3 regions of the Endozoicomonas lisbonensis genome follow, and region 3 is predicted to be linked to each of the others. Evidence: predicted binding sites of a transcription regulator. Region 3 holds the regulator's gene; each other region holds the start of a gene.
What was found. Region 3 encodes FNR, which switches genes on or off when oxygen is low (the NO sensors DNR and NnrR bind a similar motif). Its sites were predicted from a motif close to TTGATNTANATCAA; they were not measured.
Positions count from the first base shown of each region.

Region 1: V5J35_RS00905 (sulfatase family protein) is a predicted target of FNR. The motif match lies at 3,151-3,164, and genes of this name have one in related genera.
Region 2: napF (ferredoxin-type protein NapF) is a predicted target of FNR. The motif match lies at 3,003-3,016, and genes of this name have one in related genera.

Region 1 is NZ_JBEWTB010000001.1:255,967-261,098, reverse strand. It holds gene V5J35_RS00910 (ABC transporter substrate-binding protein) at 1-1,325, opposite strand, end outside; gene V5J35_RS00905 (sulfatase family protein) at 1,502-3,007, opposite strand; gene V5J35_RS00900 (glucoamylase family protein) at 3,368-5,132, shown strand, end outside.
Region 2 is NZ_JBEWTB010000002.1:4,964,439-4,969,570, reverse strand. It holds gene V5J35_RS23325 (hypothetical protein) at 1-299, shown strand, start outside; gene narL (two-component system response regulator NarL) at 538-1,173, opposite strand; gene V5J35_RS23315 (histidine kinase) at 1,166-2,971, opposite strand; gene napF (ferredoxin-type protein NapF) at 3,248-3,754, shown strand; gene V5J35_RS23305 (chaperone NapD) at 3,741-4,019, shown strand; gene napA (nitrate reductase catalytic subunit NapA) at 4,054-5,132, shown strand, end outside.
Region 3 is NZ_JBEWTB010000002.1:3,816,563-3,821,694, reverse strand. It holds gene V5J35_RS18170 (heavy metal translocating P-type ATPase) at 1-241, shown strand, start outside; gene ccoS (cbb3-type cytochrome oxidase assembly protein CcoS) at 244-447, shown strand; gene V5J35_RS18160 (sulfite exporter TauE/SafE family protein) at 503-1,222, shown strand; gene hemN (oxygen-independent coproporphyrinogen III oxidase) at 1,398-2,783, shown strand; gene fnr (fumarate/nitrate reduction transcriptional regulator Fnr) at 3,104-3,862, shown strand; gene V5J35_RS18145 (adenine phosphoribosyltransferase) at 3,967-4,509, shown strand; gene V5J35_RS18140 (hypothetical protein) at 4,636-5,132, shown strand, end outside.

The DNA of each region.
Region 1 (5,132 bases), on a different contig from region 3:
AACTCCCCTGAGGACCAGTTCATGTGTCCCCAGTCGCTGCCAAGGTGGGTTCTGGTATCGTCAAGCAGCAATGCCAGGGGATCATTGGCCCAGGCGAAATTCCGGGCCACCAGTGCCAGTTCAAGTGTACCCTGATGATGCAGGTAAGGGATGTCACTGGAATTGCCGACATAGATAGTCACTTCAATGCCCAGATCCCAGAACTGCGCCTGGATAGCTGTAGCCACAACCGTCATTTCAGGGCGGTCGGCGTAGGTCACGAGCCCCAGGCTGAAACGTTTGCCATCGCGAACGCGAACACCGTCAGCACCGGGAATCCAGCCCTGAGCTGTCAGGATTTCTCTGGCTTTTTGCAGGTTTTTCTGACCTTCCAGCTCCTTCAGGTGCCAGTCCCCCAGGGCGGGCGGGAACAGCTGGTAGGCCTCGGAGCCGGGTACCCTGATAATTCTTTCGGCAATGCCTTCACGGTCCAGGGCAAGGCTCAGGGCTCGCCTTGTTTCAACAGTATTCAGATAAGGGTGTTCATTATTCATCTTCAACAGCAGCGCACGGGGGATAGACTCGCTGTAAACATCGACATTCGGTGCCTGCTCCAGCATGCTGATACTGGCCGGGTCAAGTGTATAGATGATATCTGCCTGTCCGCTTCGTGCCTGCAGGGCGCGGCTTTCAGCACGGTGGCCGGTAAGGTACTGAATCTGCCTGATTCTGGCCGGTTCTCCCCAGTAGTTGTCAAAACGTTCCACGTCCAGTTTGTGAGGAGGGGACAGGAGCTGGATCTGGTAAGGACCTGTGCCTTTCAGTATGGCAATAGCCCTTCCACTTTTTTGCTCAAAAGACGATGGAGAAGCGATTGCGGTTGAAAAGTGGGACAGTACGGAGAGTAATGGTCGATAGGGTTGTTCCAGTTCAAGAACGACTTCAACATCGCCTTCAGGATAGAGCTTATTTAATGGTACCTGATGAATAATTCCGGGCTTTTCCAGTGCCTGTTGCAGGGAAAAGACAACAGCTTCTGCCGTCATTACTGTCCCGTCATGGAATAGTACGTCAGGGCGCAGGGTGAAACGCCATGTCAGACGGTCGTCGCTGGTTTGCCAGTGGGTAGCCAGTTTAGGTTGTATACTGCCGTCTGGCTGAATTTCTACCAGGGTTTCAGTGACCTGAAAGCGTGAAAAGATGTAGCCGTCTTTGGATAAATCCTGGCTGGTGTACTCAAAAGGGGCGCCAATCACCAGCGTCTGATTCGGGTCAACGCCCTTATACGACGTTGCCAGCCAGAGGGTCAGTATGATCGCTACAACGATAAAAGCTTTTTTAAACATTTAGAAAATTCTTAGGTTGTACTTTGAAACACTTCTACTAATTAACTGGTGATAACAGCCCTACACGCATAAGCCTTACCGGAAGCCTGTGTCGGGGCTAAAAACGTTTTGTATGAAAAAAACCCGCTAGTTAAGCGGGCTGGAAGTAAGTGGGTAAATCGTCAGGAGATCAGTGCTTATCTGCCACTGGCTTTTTTGTTGTATTCCTTGACGTCGGTAATTTCACCAGCGTAGAAGCCCATGTTACGGTTCTGAGGTTTGTAGCTCAGCTTGTTAACAGGCAGAGTCGCTTCCCAGGCGTCAAACTTGTTCTGCAGCTCCTGGGCTTTCTCCGGGTGCTTGCTGACCAGGTCGTCCCATTCGCCCGGATCGTTTTCGATGTTGAACAGACGGATAGTCTGAGGGCCACTCTGGCTGTTCCAGGTGAGTTTCCAGTCACCATCGCGGATCGCGTAATCGTCGTCACGACGCCAGTACATGGTTTCATGGGGTCCATCTGCACCCATTTCACCTTTCAGGTAAGGCATCAGGTCTTTACCGTCAAACGGTGTAGCGCCAGACCAGGGCGCAGTGCCGGCCGCTGCGGCAATCGTTGGCAAGATGTCCATAGAGGAAACCATTTGCTTGTATTCCTGGCCTGCAGGAATTTTACCTGGCCAGCGTGCAACAAACGGTACACGGATACCCCCTTCATAGGTATCACCCTTGAAACCGTTGAATGGGCCGGGACTGGACATAGTGGTTTCGCCGCGCTGCTTCTGGACAGGCTGCGCAAAGCCCTGGCCACGGGGTGTACCGTTGTCACTCATGAAAAATACAATGGTGTTATCGTCAATGCCGTGATGCTTCAGGGAGTCCATCACTTCACCGATGCCATCGTCCAGTGCCAGGGCCATGCCTGCAAAGTGTCTGCGCTCCTCACCGGCAACGCCTTCAGCGACCGGCAAATCTTTCAGCCGTTCAACGTAGCTCTCGGGTACCTGCCATGGGTGATGAACGGCAAAGTGAGCCAGATACATAAAGAATGGATCTTCACTTTTCACTGCCTCATCAATAAAGTCAATGGCCTCATCAGTAAACAGTTCCGTCAGGTAGCCATTGCTTTGCTGAATAGGCGGCTCCATTTCGGTGTCGCGATAGATGGGCGCGAAACGCATGTGGGCATCAGGGTTGGTGGTGGACTTAAAGTAGTCGTGGCTACCGTCCAGGAAGCCATAGAAGAAGTCGGCACCTCGTTCGTTAGGCAGGCCGGTTAGTTCACCCAGATGCCACTTACCGATGACGGCAGTCTGATAGCCGATGTCCTTCATCATTTCCATGGCCAGGGGCTGGCTGGATGGAATATGGTTTTCGTTAAAGTTACCGTAGATACCAAAGCGCTGCTGGTGAACACCGGTGATCATACCGGCACGGGACGGGCCGCAGATGGAAGCGGATACGTAAGCCTGTGAAAACCAGGTGCCTTCTTCTGCCAATGCATCAATGTTTGGGGTTTTTATATCTTTGTAGCCATGGTAGCCAACGTCACCCCAGCCCATGTCGTCTACATAGATGATGATGACGTTAGGCCTGGTAGCTTCTGTATTGACAGAGGCGGCCGGTACAGGTGCTGCAACAACTGCCGCACTATGGACAGTCGCTGAAACGGCCATTGCCAGCAAAGCTTTTTTAAGCTTGGACATTCCTATTAAACCTTTTGGTGCAAATTGGTGCAAAGTGCGTATAAACGTTTCTCTTGTTTGCCGTAAATCTACAGAGTCGACATCGTTATATCAATACAGCGCTGCCAAATAATCTGATCCAGTGTACGCAATGCGCTTTAAAGTTGATGTATGTCACTTGTATTGTAATTATTTTGATTAAAGACAATAGAGGTGGTGACTTATGGGAGCGAGTGAAAGATGATGCAAAAAAAATCATGTTACGAAACATTTCTGCATTATCTGCCAACTTTTAAAGCTTTCTTCACAGGAGCTGCATCTTTATGTATCAAATGATGGGTTACAGATATAAGTCGAAATAAATACATCGAGTGGAACTCAATGATAAAGCTAAAGCGGACACTATTGTGTGTTTGTATTTCAGCCTCACTGTTAGCCGGTTGTAACGATCAGTCCGGAAGTGATAATCCCCCTTCTACTGTTGAAGGTGTGCCACCAACCGGGGACACCTCTCCAGGTACTCCTCCTCCCGCTTCAGATATCGCCACAAAGCTGCTTGTTGGATACGAACCGGACGAAACATTACCAGAACTCAGCGTGAATGGCGGAAGCGCAGCGGTTGAAATCTCAATGGTCAGACAGGGTCGTCGCGCTTATCCGACAGAAAAAGATTATTTCCTCAGTCTTGCCTGGGAAAATCATAGAGATGATTACCTGTCTATTCGCCATGATTTCTCGTCAAACGTGGTTGACTACGACAAAGCCGACTTCATTATGCTGGATCTTTATGTGCCGGAAGGGCAGAAGGTCTCTTCAGTGGAGATGAAACTGGAGGGACAGCTTTTTTCCAGTATAAGCAGGAATGTTGTCAACGGTGGCTGGTCTACAATAGCTGTTGATGTACGACAGCTTAAGGATAAAAGCAGCTCTACCCTTGAAGAGCTGCGACTGTTCACCTCTGATACCGGCGGTGAACTTTATCTCGATAATATCAGGCTGGTTTCTGCCAGCCCCGAAGCGGTGGAGGTTAACTCAGTCCACGGTGCGGCTGAAGTGGCCTGGAGACATCTGGACCCGTCTTTCTGGCTGGAAGATTTTAAAGGGTATAACGTTTACCGTTCTGTTGTTGGTAGCGACTATAGAGAGAAACTGAACGACCAGCCGGTGACCGTCAGTGCGTATATTGACTTTGATGCGGATGACTCTCAGGAAGCCGATTACTTTGTCAGTAGCGTGATTGGTAGCACAGAGTCAGAGCTGACTTATGTCGGGCGGGGCAAAGCAGCAAACCTGTCCGACGAAGAGTTCCTGGGCAGTTTACAGAGAACGACATTCCGCTACATGACGGACTATATGCATCCGCACAGTGGCATGACCCGCATTTCATACCAGAAAGCAAACCAGAGCAACAATTGCGGCCCTTTCCATACGGGCATGGCTACCATGGCTCTGGCTGCGGGGGTGGAAAATGAGTTTATTGATCGTGAGGACGCTGCCCGCCGCGTGGTGAAAATGCTGCGTTTCATGAAATCCGCCGATCGCTTCCAGACCGGCTGGCCACGCTGGGTGCGTTGTCATACCGGCAGGCTGGCAGGACTGGCCAGTCCTGATGATGGCGCAAACCTGAGCGATACCGGCATGTTCCTGCAGGGGGCGCTGGTCGCTCGTGAGTACTTCACTGAAAACAATGCGCTGGAAGCGGAAATTCGTGAACTGGCCTCAGAATTGTACCACTCGGTTGACTTCAACCTTTTCCGTGATTTTGACGGAAAAACCGAAGGCGAAGTGCTGATGTGGCACTGGTCACAAACGACAGGGTTTGAACAAAGCCTTTTGTTAAAAAGCTTCCAGGAAACCTTTGGGGTGTATGTACTGGCCCTGGGTTCGCCTACTCACCCGATACCGGCAGAGATTTACCACTCCGGGTGGGCAGCCGGTGGTGGCATCAGTTATAACCGTTACATTAACGGCGAACTGTCCAGACATGACGACACCAGGCAGCTATACAATGGCAACCGCCTCTGGGGGGGGAATAAGCAAGAACCGCTTTACTCAGTCCACCACAACTATATTGCCATAGACCCCAGAGACCTGAGGGATGACTATGTCAGCTTCTGGGACACCGCACACAGCCGGGTTGATCTGC
Region 2 (5,132 bases), 1.1 Mb from region 3:
ATGTGTTTGATATTTTAAGAAAACTTCTGAAATCTGAGTTTGAAAATGTGGGAAAGCTGTATCCAATAAACTTTATTGTTTCTTATGATAAGTTAATCGGAAAAAGCAGCATGGAAACTATGCCTGAATCTAACGCACCCATTGAAGTTGACCTTGATGGCAAAATAACCCTGTTACTGCCTTCGTTTGCCAGCAAGGGAGAAAATTACTTTGATGGAAAAATGGACAAGCTGACTGCCGTATTGTCAGAACACGACAGTGCCTATGTTGAATGGAAGGCCTATAACTGCCCCGAATGACCAGTGTTTTCATTCTTGCATTTTTACCACAAAACAACCGTAACCGTATATTTTTACAGTTACCTGTCGAGCAGCTGCTCACTACGACTTGATTCCAGCTTATTCAGTGTCTCAATGTGATTTTTCCAACTACCAGGCCTCCTCCCGGACTTTCCCAGAAAGTAATTTGTGTCATTTTTGGTCAGCCAGGCTGTACAAGCCCCGTTTTTGAACCATGTATTTTTTAACCCTGTAAGCGTTACTTTGCCCGGTTAATGAACCAGACAGCAGCCTCAACCCGTGACCGGCACCCTAGTTTACGTAAAAGTCGCTTGACATGAACTTTCACGGTTCCCTCACTAATAGCCATTTTTCGTGCAATGACCTTGTTGGTATCCCCTTCGGCAATAAAACGTAACGCTTCCTGCTCTTTTGGCGTCAGCAGGTCAAGCTTGCTGTTACTCTCGGGTTGCGGGCGCAGCACTGAGGCCAGTATCTCAGCCAGACGGTCGTCAACGGCGAGTTTTCCCGATGCGGCTCTGGCGATGTTGTCCAGCAGGTCATCCGGCTCCATATCTTTTAACAGGTAACCGTCGGCCCCGGCACGAAACATGGCGGCTACGTCTTCCTTATGTTCAGAAACCGTCAGTACCACGACTTTAATAAATATGTTTCGGGCACGCATCAGCTTCAGGGTTTCAAGCCCATCCATGCCTTTCATATTCAGATCCAGCAGTATCAGGTCAGGTGCCAGACTGTCTGCCAGCTCAATCCCTTCAATACCGTTACTGGCTTCACCAACCACCTCCAGACCGTCTTCATCGTTGATCAGCTGGGCAAGGCCTTTTCTGAGCAAAGGGTGATCGTCAATCAGCAATACTCTGGTTTTAGTCATTAGCTGTTTCCTTGTTTGCAAATCGCAGTTTCACCCGGGCACCGCCTTCAGGCGACGGCTCAAACGACAGCTGCCCCCCCAGTGTCACGGCGCGCTCCTGCATAATGGTGGTACCATAATGACCGCTGTGGTTTGCAGATGGGTTGTCAGGGAAGTCAAAACCTTTGCCATTATCGTCGATGAGTACATGCACTTCCCTATCCTCATGGTTTTTGCAGGTTATTTTTACATCAGATGCTTCGGAATGTTTGATGGTATTGACCAGAGCTTCACGAATAATCTGCAGGATATGAATTTGCTGATGAGCGTCAAGTGACAGATACCTAATCTGGTAATCAAGATGAAAATGGATGGTATCAGAACGTTTTTCAAATTCAGCCAGTGTGCCATGAATGGCCTCTTCCAGGCTGCCCTGTGAAATATTCAGCCGGAAGGTGTTCAGCAATTCCCGAAGCTGTCGGTAAGCACTGGTAATGCCTTCTTTCAGCTCATCAACAATTCCGTCAATGACTTCTGTCGTATTTTGTCGCGATAGCTGGCGTTGCAGTCGGGCCACCTGAATTTTCTGGAAGGACAGAGACTGAGCCAGTGAGTCATGGAGTTCTCTGGCAATCACCGAACGCTCTTCCATCAGCAGAAGCCGGTGTTCCTGCACCTGATAGCTGCTGCGATACAGTGAACTGGCAACGATGTCACAGAAGGTTGTCATCCATTGACGGCTGTCGTTAGACAGGTTCTTCCGGTCGCAGGCACTGATGCGCAGGTAACCATACTGCCTTCCCTTGAATCTCAGAGGGAACTGCTGGTCGTCAACGGATGACTGATGACATTCATCGCACTGCTTTTGCTGACAACACTGATTGTCGGGATTATGTTCAGGATCAATACGACGCAGGCTGATTTTTCCGGCATTGTTGTTTATGCAGAGATAACAGCTTTTGAGATTCAGCAGAGTCTTCCACTGCGACAGCTGTTCTTCAAGGCTTACCCGGTCATAAGGATTAATGCCAATCGTCTGCGATGCGTTATAAAGCAGCTGAAGGGCTGTGTTTGACACTTCCAGTGATCGGGTTTTCTGCTTCACCTGCGCTTCCAGTTGTCCATACAACTGGTCGAGTTCATTTGCCATACTGTTAAACGTACTGGTCAGTTGCCCCAGTTCATTCGGCCTGGTGTAGTTCAGCTCCAGGGCATCGAATTGCCCGGTACGAACTCTTTCTGCTGAAAGACTCAATGCTTCGATAGGTAAAAGCAGATTTTTGCCAATATAGCGGATGGCAATGACACCAATACACAACATTCCGAACATTGACAGTACGGTAAAAATAAACAGTTTTCTTAGCTTTTGCTCAGTGTCGTTTTGTAAGGCAAACACCAGCGCATCAATTCGGTCAACATAATCCGGTACATAACGAATAAACTCTGGGTGCGAATCCAGAGATTCTAACAGTGGTCGCATATGGCTGAACCACTCCTGCCTTAACAACCGATAACGTTTACCCAGTTGATTATTAAGCTCCATTAGTGAGGTCAGCGACGGATTGTTGATGCTCTTGTCATAGATATCAATCAGTAAACCCAGGGATTCGGTATCGGTCAGTTCAGGGATGAGAATCTGTTCAGAGAGCCGCCAGGACTGCATACGCAGAGAACCGGAAACATTAATGGCTTCGGCATCCGATTTGGTCGCCATGGCAAACCAGAGAGAGGCCATGACGCTGGTGAGCCCCAGTATGCCAACACTAATGATGACAACAAGCGCTTTGGTTCTGAGAGGGTGAGACGACAACGGATTCATACTTCCCTGGCTAATGAATGGTGTTTCTGAATTGATTCAAGTCAATAAACAGTCAGTTTGCAGGCCCTACCTCTAATAACCCTGTCCGGGGTTTATCAGAAGGGATGGGTAGCATGACAGCTTCGTGTATCAAACCCAAGCCGGAATGATAGTGGCTTTTATGTACCCCTAAAGAGGTATGGCTGGGTATTACCCCCTAATCATGACGCGCTTTTCAGGTCTTTTATGGTTTTTTTAACTTATTAAGATATGAACAAAATATTCAGTATCAACACCATGAAGTCACAAACCAGTCTGTCCCGCCGTCGGTTTTTACGGGGCAGGTTTAATCAGGAAAAACCTGTTCGTCCGCCCTGGAGTATCAGCGAGAACATCTTTCTCGATACCTGTATTCGTTGTACCGAATGCATTGAACGCTGCCCAAACGGTTTGCTGAAAAAAGGCAGTGGTGGTTTTCCTGAAGTCGATTTTTCCAGGGCGTCCTGCAACTTCTGCGGTGAATGCCAGAAAGCCTGTACGGTGGGTGCTTTAACAGATTCTGCGAAAAGCCCCTGGACACTTAAGCCAGTGATAGGAGAAGCCTGTCTGGCGAAAGCAGGCGTTTATTGTCGTACCTGTGCAGAAACCTGTGACGACGAAGTGATTGAGTTCCGGTTGCGGGCGAATGGTATGGCTGAACCTGATGTTAATACCGATTTATGTCGGGGCTGCGGTGAATGCTCATCATCCTGCCCTGTTATTGCCATAGAGCTGAAACAGAACGACACCCATGAAGCACTCTAATATCGATCCTGTCAACGACAAAGCTTTCACCATTGCAGGGCTGTTGGTTCACACACGGCCAGAGTGCTGTGCCAGTGTCACAGAAATTTTGAATGGTTTTGCCGGTGTTGAGGTACACGAAACAGACCCGGCAGGGAAGCTGGTAGTCACCATTGAGGAACAGACTGGCGAGAAAATCATGATCGATACGATCAGCCGTATTAACCAGACGCAGGGTGTGATGTCTGCCGCACTGGTGTATTCCCATCAGGGAACTGAAGACTGAATTCGAAATAACGTCACTACTCAGGGAGTGAAACATGAAACAAAGTCGTCGTGACTTTATTAAAAGCAGCGCCGTTGCTGCCACCGCTGCGGCAGCCGGGGTCAGTATACCGGCTTCTGCCAGCCAGCTGATTGCCAGCAGCAAGGATTCCGAAGTTAAGTGGGACAAAGCCCCATGCCGTTTCTGTGGTACTGGCTGTTCGGTGCTGGTAGGTACCCAGAATGGTCGGGTAGTGGCGACTCAGGCCGATCCGGAATCTCCGGTCAACCGGGGTATGACGTGTATCAAGGGTTACTTCCTGTCCAAGATTATGTACGGCAAGGATCGTATTCAAACACCGCTGCTGCTTATGAAGAACGGCCAGTTCGACAAGAACGGTGATTTTACGCCGATCAGCTGGGATCAGGCATTTGATATCATGGCGGAGAAGTGGAAAGCGGCTATCGCCAAAAGCCGCAATTCTGATGAGATGCCAGCAGTCGGCATGTTCGGTTCCGGACAGTGGACAGTCTGGGAGGGTTATGCAGCTGCCAAATTGATGAAGGCTGGCTTCCGTTCCAACCATATCGATCCTAATGCACGACACTGTATGGCTTCTGCCGTGGTGGGCTTTATGCGTACCTTCGGCATGGACGAGCCAATGGGTTGCTACGACGACTTTGAACACGCCGATGCCTTTGTACTCTGGGGTGCCAATATGGCTGAAATGCACCCGGTACTCTGGGCACGTCTTACCGCCCGCCGTCTGGGGTACCCCCATGTCAAAGTGGCGGTGATGTCCACTTACAAACACCGTTCTTTTGAACTGTCCGACAACTCCATTATTTTCACACCGCAGACGGATCTTGCCATTGGTAACTACATTGCCAACTACATCATTCAGTCCGGCAGTGTGAACGAAGAGTTTGTTAAAAAGCACACCCACTTCCGTCGTGGTGTCACCGATATCGGTTATGGCCTGCGTCCGGATCATGAGCTGGAGAAAAAAGCGGCTAACCCGGGCAATGGTGATTCAACACCTATGTCGTTTGAAGAATATGCCGGGTTTGTCAGCGACTACACCGTTGAGAAAGTCTCCAAACTGTCTGGCGTACCGGAACAAAACCTGGAAGA
Region 3 (5,132 bases):
CAAAACCCGTTCAGTCATTCGCCAGAATCTGGCCTGGTCACTGTTGTATAACCTTAGCGCACTGCCTCTGGCAGCAGCGGGCCTGATTGCACCCTGGATGGCAGCCATAGGTATGGCTCTGAGTTCATTGATTGTTGTGGGCAATGCCTTGCGCCTGGGTGGACGGCAAAAAACCGGTCATGTTCAGGCTTCTGAGCGCTCAGAATCGCCCTCTGTATACAACCCGGCCATAAGGATATAAACATGGAAAGCCTGTTTATTCTTATCCCCCTTGCCGTTCTGTTTATTGCCCTCGCCATCAGGGTGTTTTTCTGGGCAGTAGACAGTGGACAGTTTGACGACCTTGAAGGTCCGGCCCATAGCATTCTCTATGAAGACAAAACGAAAAAGCCAGTACAAACTGACGCACGTCAGGGTAGTGAGAAAAACAACCCCTTACAATCGTAAAGATGCAAAACACATGATATTTCACAAATAATAAAATAACGATGGATATACTCCCATGGAGCTGACCCACGCCATGCCTGTTTATCTGACCGCACTCAGTATCGGACTGCTGGGTAGCGCTCACTGTATTGGCATGTGCGGCGGTATTACCTCAGCATTAAGCCTGTCACTTCAGGGAAAAAGCCGCTGGCAGACAGCGGTCCTGATGCTTGCCTATCATCTGGGCAGGATAGGCAGTTATACACTGGCGGGGTTTATTCTCGGTAGTCTTGGCTGGTATCTGGGCGACCTCAGTCGTGAAGTTCACATGGCTTTGCGCGGATTCGCTGGCATTATGCTGATCGCAATGGGGCTTTACATCAGCGGTTGGTGGCGGGGCCTGATGCGACTGGAACAGCTGGGCGGACGACTATGGAAACATATTCAGCCAGCAGCCAGCCGTCTGCTGCCGATTCGCAATCTGCCCAATGCTCTGGCTCTGGGCAGCCTCTGGGGCTGGCTTCCCTGCGGAATGGTCTACAGTACACTGGTCTGGAGCGCCACCCAGGGTAATGCCCTGCAATCGGCCTTATTGATGTGCCTGTTTGGGCTCGGCACCCTGCCCGCTGTCTTTTTAACGGGCCTGTTTGCCAGACAGTTAACCTCGCTGATTCAGGCAGCAGCTACACGCAATATTGCAGGCGTATTAATGATCCTGTTTGGGTTCTGGGCTATTCCCGGCCCACATCAAAAATGGGTTATGTCTTTACTGGCCATGGGCAGTCACTCAATGTAGCCGATGCGATCTCACCTACCTGACCCTGATCAATTAAACCCAAGAAATGTAAATTACGCCCCCTACCTATTGACACATATCAATCTTACATTCCTGCCATTCTCATAGACTGAAACAACATTTCGCAAGGTCGACGGCTGACTGATGACCTGATAAGAACAAAATGAGAAAAACTATGAATAACACACCCGTGTGGGATACAGGTCTGATCAGCAAGTACGACCTGTCAGGTCCACGCTATACCTCATACCCAACGGCAGTTCAGTTTTCTGAAGACTTCGACCAGAAGCATTACCAGTCCAGCGCCTGGCGTAGTTCAGCCACAGGCAAGCCCCTGTCGCTGTATTTCCATATTCCGTTTTGCCAGCACGTTTGTTACTACTGTGCCTGCAACAAGATTGTCACTAAACGCAAAGAACAGGCAGACACTTACCTGAACTACCTGTTCAAAGAAATTGAGCTGCAGGCAGACCTGTATAACGAAGACCAGGAAGTGCAACAGCTACACCTTGGGGGCGGCACGCCTACTTTTCTTAATCAGGAACAGATTTCATCGTTGATGAACAAGGTATCTGAACATTTCAAACTGCCCCATGGGAGTGACATTGATTACTCCATTGAACTGGACCCTCGTGAAGTAGACTGGCCCATGATGTCGACATTGCGGGACCTGGGCTTTACCCGCATCAGCATTGGTGTTCAGGATCTGGACCCCGGAGTGCAACAGGCGGTTAACCGGGTACAAAGCGAAGCGCAAATTGAATCTGTTCTTGATGCAGCCCGCACCATGGCATTCAAATCTGTTCACATGGATCTGATTTACGGGCTGCCGCACCAGACGCTCGGCGGATTCATGACCACCATCGACAAGGTGATCGCGATGCAACCCGATCGCCTGTCACTGTTTAACTACGCTCACCTGCCACACCGCTTTATGCCACAGCGTCGAATAAATGAGAGAGACCTGCCACCTGCCGATGTCAAACTGCAGATTCTGCAGCAGGCGACCCGCAGGCTGCTGGACAGTGGCTATGTTTACATCGGCATGGATCATTTTGCGCTGCCCGATGACGAGCTGGCAGTTGCACAGGAAGACGGCACACTGCATCGCAACTTTCAGGGTTATACCACACACAGCCAGTGTGACCTGGTGGGCATGGGCGTATCTTCTATCAGCAAGGTAGGCAATACCTATGCCCAGAACTATACGGATATGGCTGAATACCAGTCTGCTATCGAGCAAAACCAGTTGCCGCTCAAGCGCGGTCTGAAAATGACCAGAGATGACCAGATTCGTCAGAGTGTCATCAACGAGCTGATCTGCCATTTCAGACTGAAACCAGAAAAAATTGAGCAGCAATATACGATTGATTTTCCCAGCTATTTTCTGTCTGAACTGATCAATTTAAAACCATTGGAACAGGATGGTCTGATTACCATAACCCCCGAAATCCTGGAAGTAACACCGGCAGGCAAACTGCTGATACGAAATATCTGCATGATGTTTGACCGATATTATCAGGAGCAAAAGAATATGAAGTTCTTTTCTAAAGTTATTTAGTCTGGTTAACGTTATGCATGGATCAGAGGTTAGTAACCTCTGATCCATGCAGTGCCTCAATAAATCAGCAACAATAAAAAACACCTGCGACCTACAGATCACTGCACAAAAATAATCGCACATACCCTGCCCTAAACCCCGAAAAATGACAAAGCATTCACCAATACAGCTAGCTATTAACCGCAATATAATGCGACTTACCGAATTAAGTTTAAAAAACGATCAATATCAACATTCGTAAGTCAACACCGCACTTACACTTTCTAAATATTTTCCATAAAATAGTCAGCGTTTTGCATTTAAGACCTTGAGGGCACTCAATGACGTCTAAGCCCAACGTCCGACAACCAAGCCATGTGGCCTGCAGGGATTGCAGTCTCAGCTCTCTGTGCCTGCCGCTGGCGTTGAGTGTGAAAGACATCGACAATCTGGATCGAATCATAAAACGCGGCCGCCCGCTGAAAAAAGGCGAGCACCTGTTTCTGGAAGGAGACCCGTTCGACAGCGTATACGCTGTGCGTTCCGGGGCTATCAAAACCTACACCGCGACTAACGAAGGTGAAGAACAGATTACTGCCTTCTACCTGCCAAGCGAAATTCTCGGTCTGAGTGGTATGGACACCGACGTGTATCCGGTATCCGCCCAGGCCATGGAAACCACCATGGTGTGTGAGATTCCGTTTGAGCAGCTGGAAATGTTGTCTGACGACTTCCCGGAGCTGCGTCGTCACCTGATGCGCCTGATGAGCAAAAAGATCAGGGAAGACCAGCAAATGATGATGCTGCTGTCCAAGAAGAATGCAGACGAGCGTATCGCTACGTTCCTGATCAATCTTGCCAGCCGCTTCCGTCGTCGTGGTTTCTCGTCCCAGTCTTTCAGACTGTCCATGTCCCGTAATGAGATGGGCAACTATCTGGGTCTGGCAGTAGAGACGGTTAGCCGTGTTTTCACTCGTTTCCAGAAAAACGGCCTGATTTCGGCTGTTGGTAAGGAAATTGAAATTCGTGACGCAGTTCAACTATGCTCTCTGGCTGGCGGGAAAGCCGCTGATATTGAACAGATCATTGCAGCAAACTGATTTGATGTAACCTGTTCACACTGCCGTACAGTCCGATGGCTCCGTACGGCAGTGGTTTTCCCCAAGCCATGATCGGCACTTTCACAGCATATGGTTGCCACTCAATGATCATCGACGATTTTTATCTCAAGTCCCAGATTCGCACTGTTCCCGACTGGCCCAAGCCAGGCATCCTGTTCCGGGATGTTTCCACCATATTTGAAAACCCCAAAGCCTGGCGTGGCGTGATGGACAGCTTTATCCACCGTTACATGGAGCTGGATTTCAGCCATATTGGTGCAATGGATGCCCGGGGCTTTCTGATCGGCTCCAACCTTTCCTATGTACTCAACAAGCCCCTGGTCCTGTTTCGTAAAAAAGGTAAACTGCCCGCCAAAACCATCTCGGTAGAATACGACCTGGAGTATGGCACTGCCAGTCTGGAAGTTCATGCCGACAGTTTGCACAAAGGCGACCGGGTCTTACTGGTTGACGACCTGATCGCAACCGGCGGAACTCTGCTGGCAGCGGTTCAGCTGATTGAAAAACTGGGCGCAAAAACCATTGAAGCGGCAGCGATTATGGACCTGCCTGACCTTGGCGGCTCCCGTCGTTTGCAAAATGCAGGCGTTCCCACCTTTTCGTTGTGCGCCTTTGAAGGGGAATAGATTCTGTTGCAGAGAGAATCAGCAGCTTCTCTCTGTACTTACAGATTATTGTCAAAATGGCAGATGCTTCAGTATTAAGCCAGTGATACGATAAAACGAGTATTCAACCTCATGAAGGATCAAGGCATGGGAATTTGTGCAAAGGAGTTGCGCCATTATGTTGTCCGTCCCACCCTGAAGCATCTCAAAATGTGGAGCCCAACCGCCGAGAACCTGTTGCTGGGAACAGCGGCCAGAGAATCAGAGCTGGGATTTCATATCAAACAGGACCATCATCGGGCTCTGGGGATTTATCATATCTCTCCCCGTATGCACCGAAATATCTGGGACTTTTACCTGGCTAAAAGGTCAGAACTGTCGAGCCTGGTCAGAGGCCTGGCCAGCCAGAGAGAATTTCTGTGCCACCCTCACCATGAGCTGGCCACCAATCTCTCCTACGCAACGGCGATTGCATGGCTGATTTATTGCCGGACTGAAAAAAGCATTCATTCCTTACCGGAAGACGATATCGAAGGGCTGGGCAAACTGTGGCACAACTATTTTCACCGACATAACCCGGGTTCAGTGCAAAGCTTTGTAGACAGTTATGAAAGGCTGATCACAGGGGAAACCAGCCAGACTAC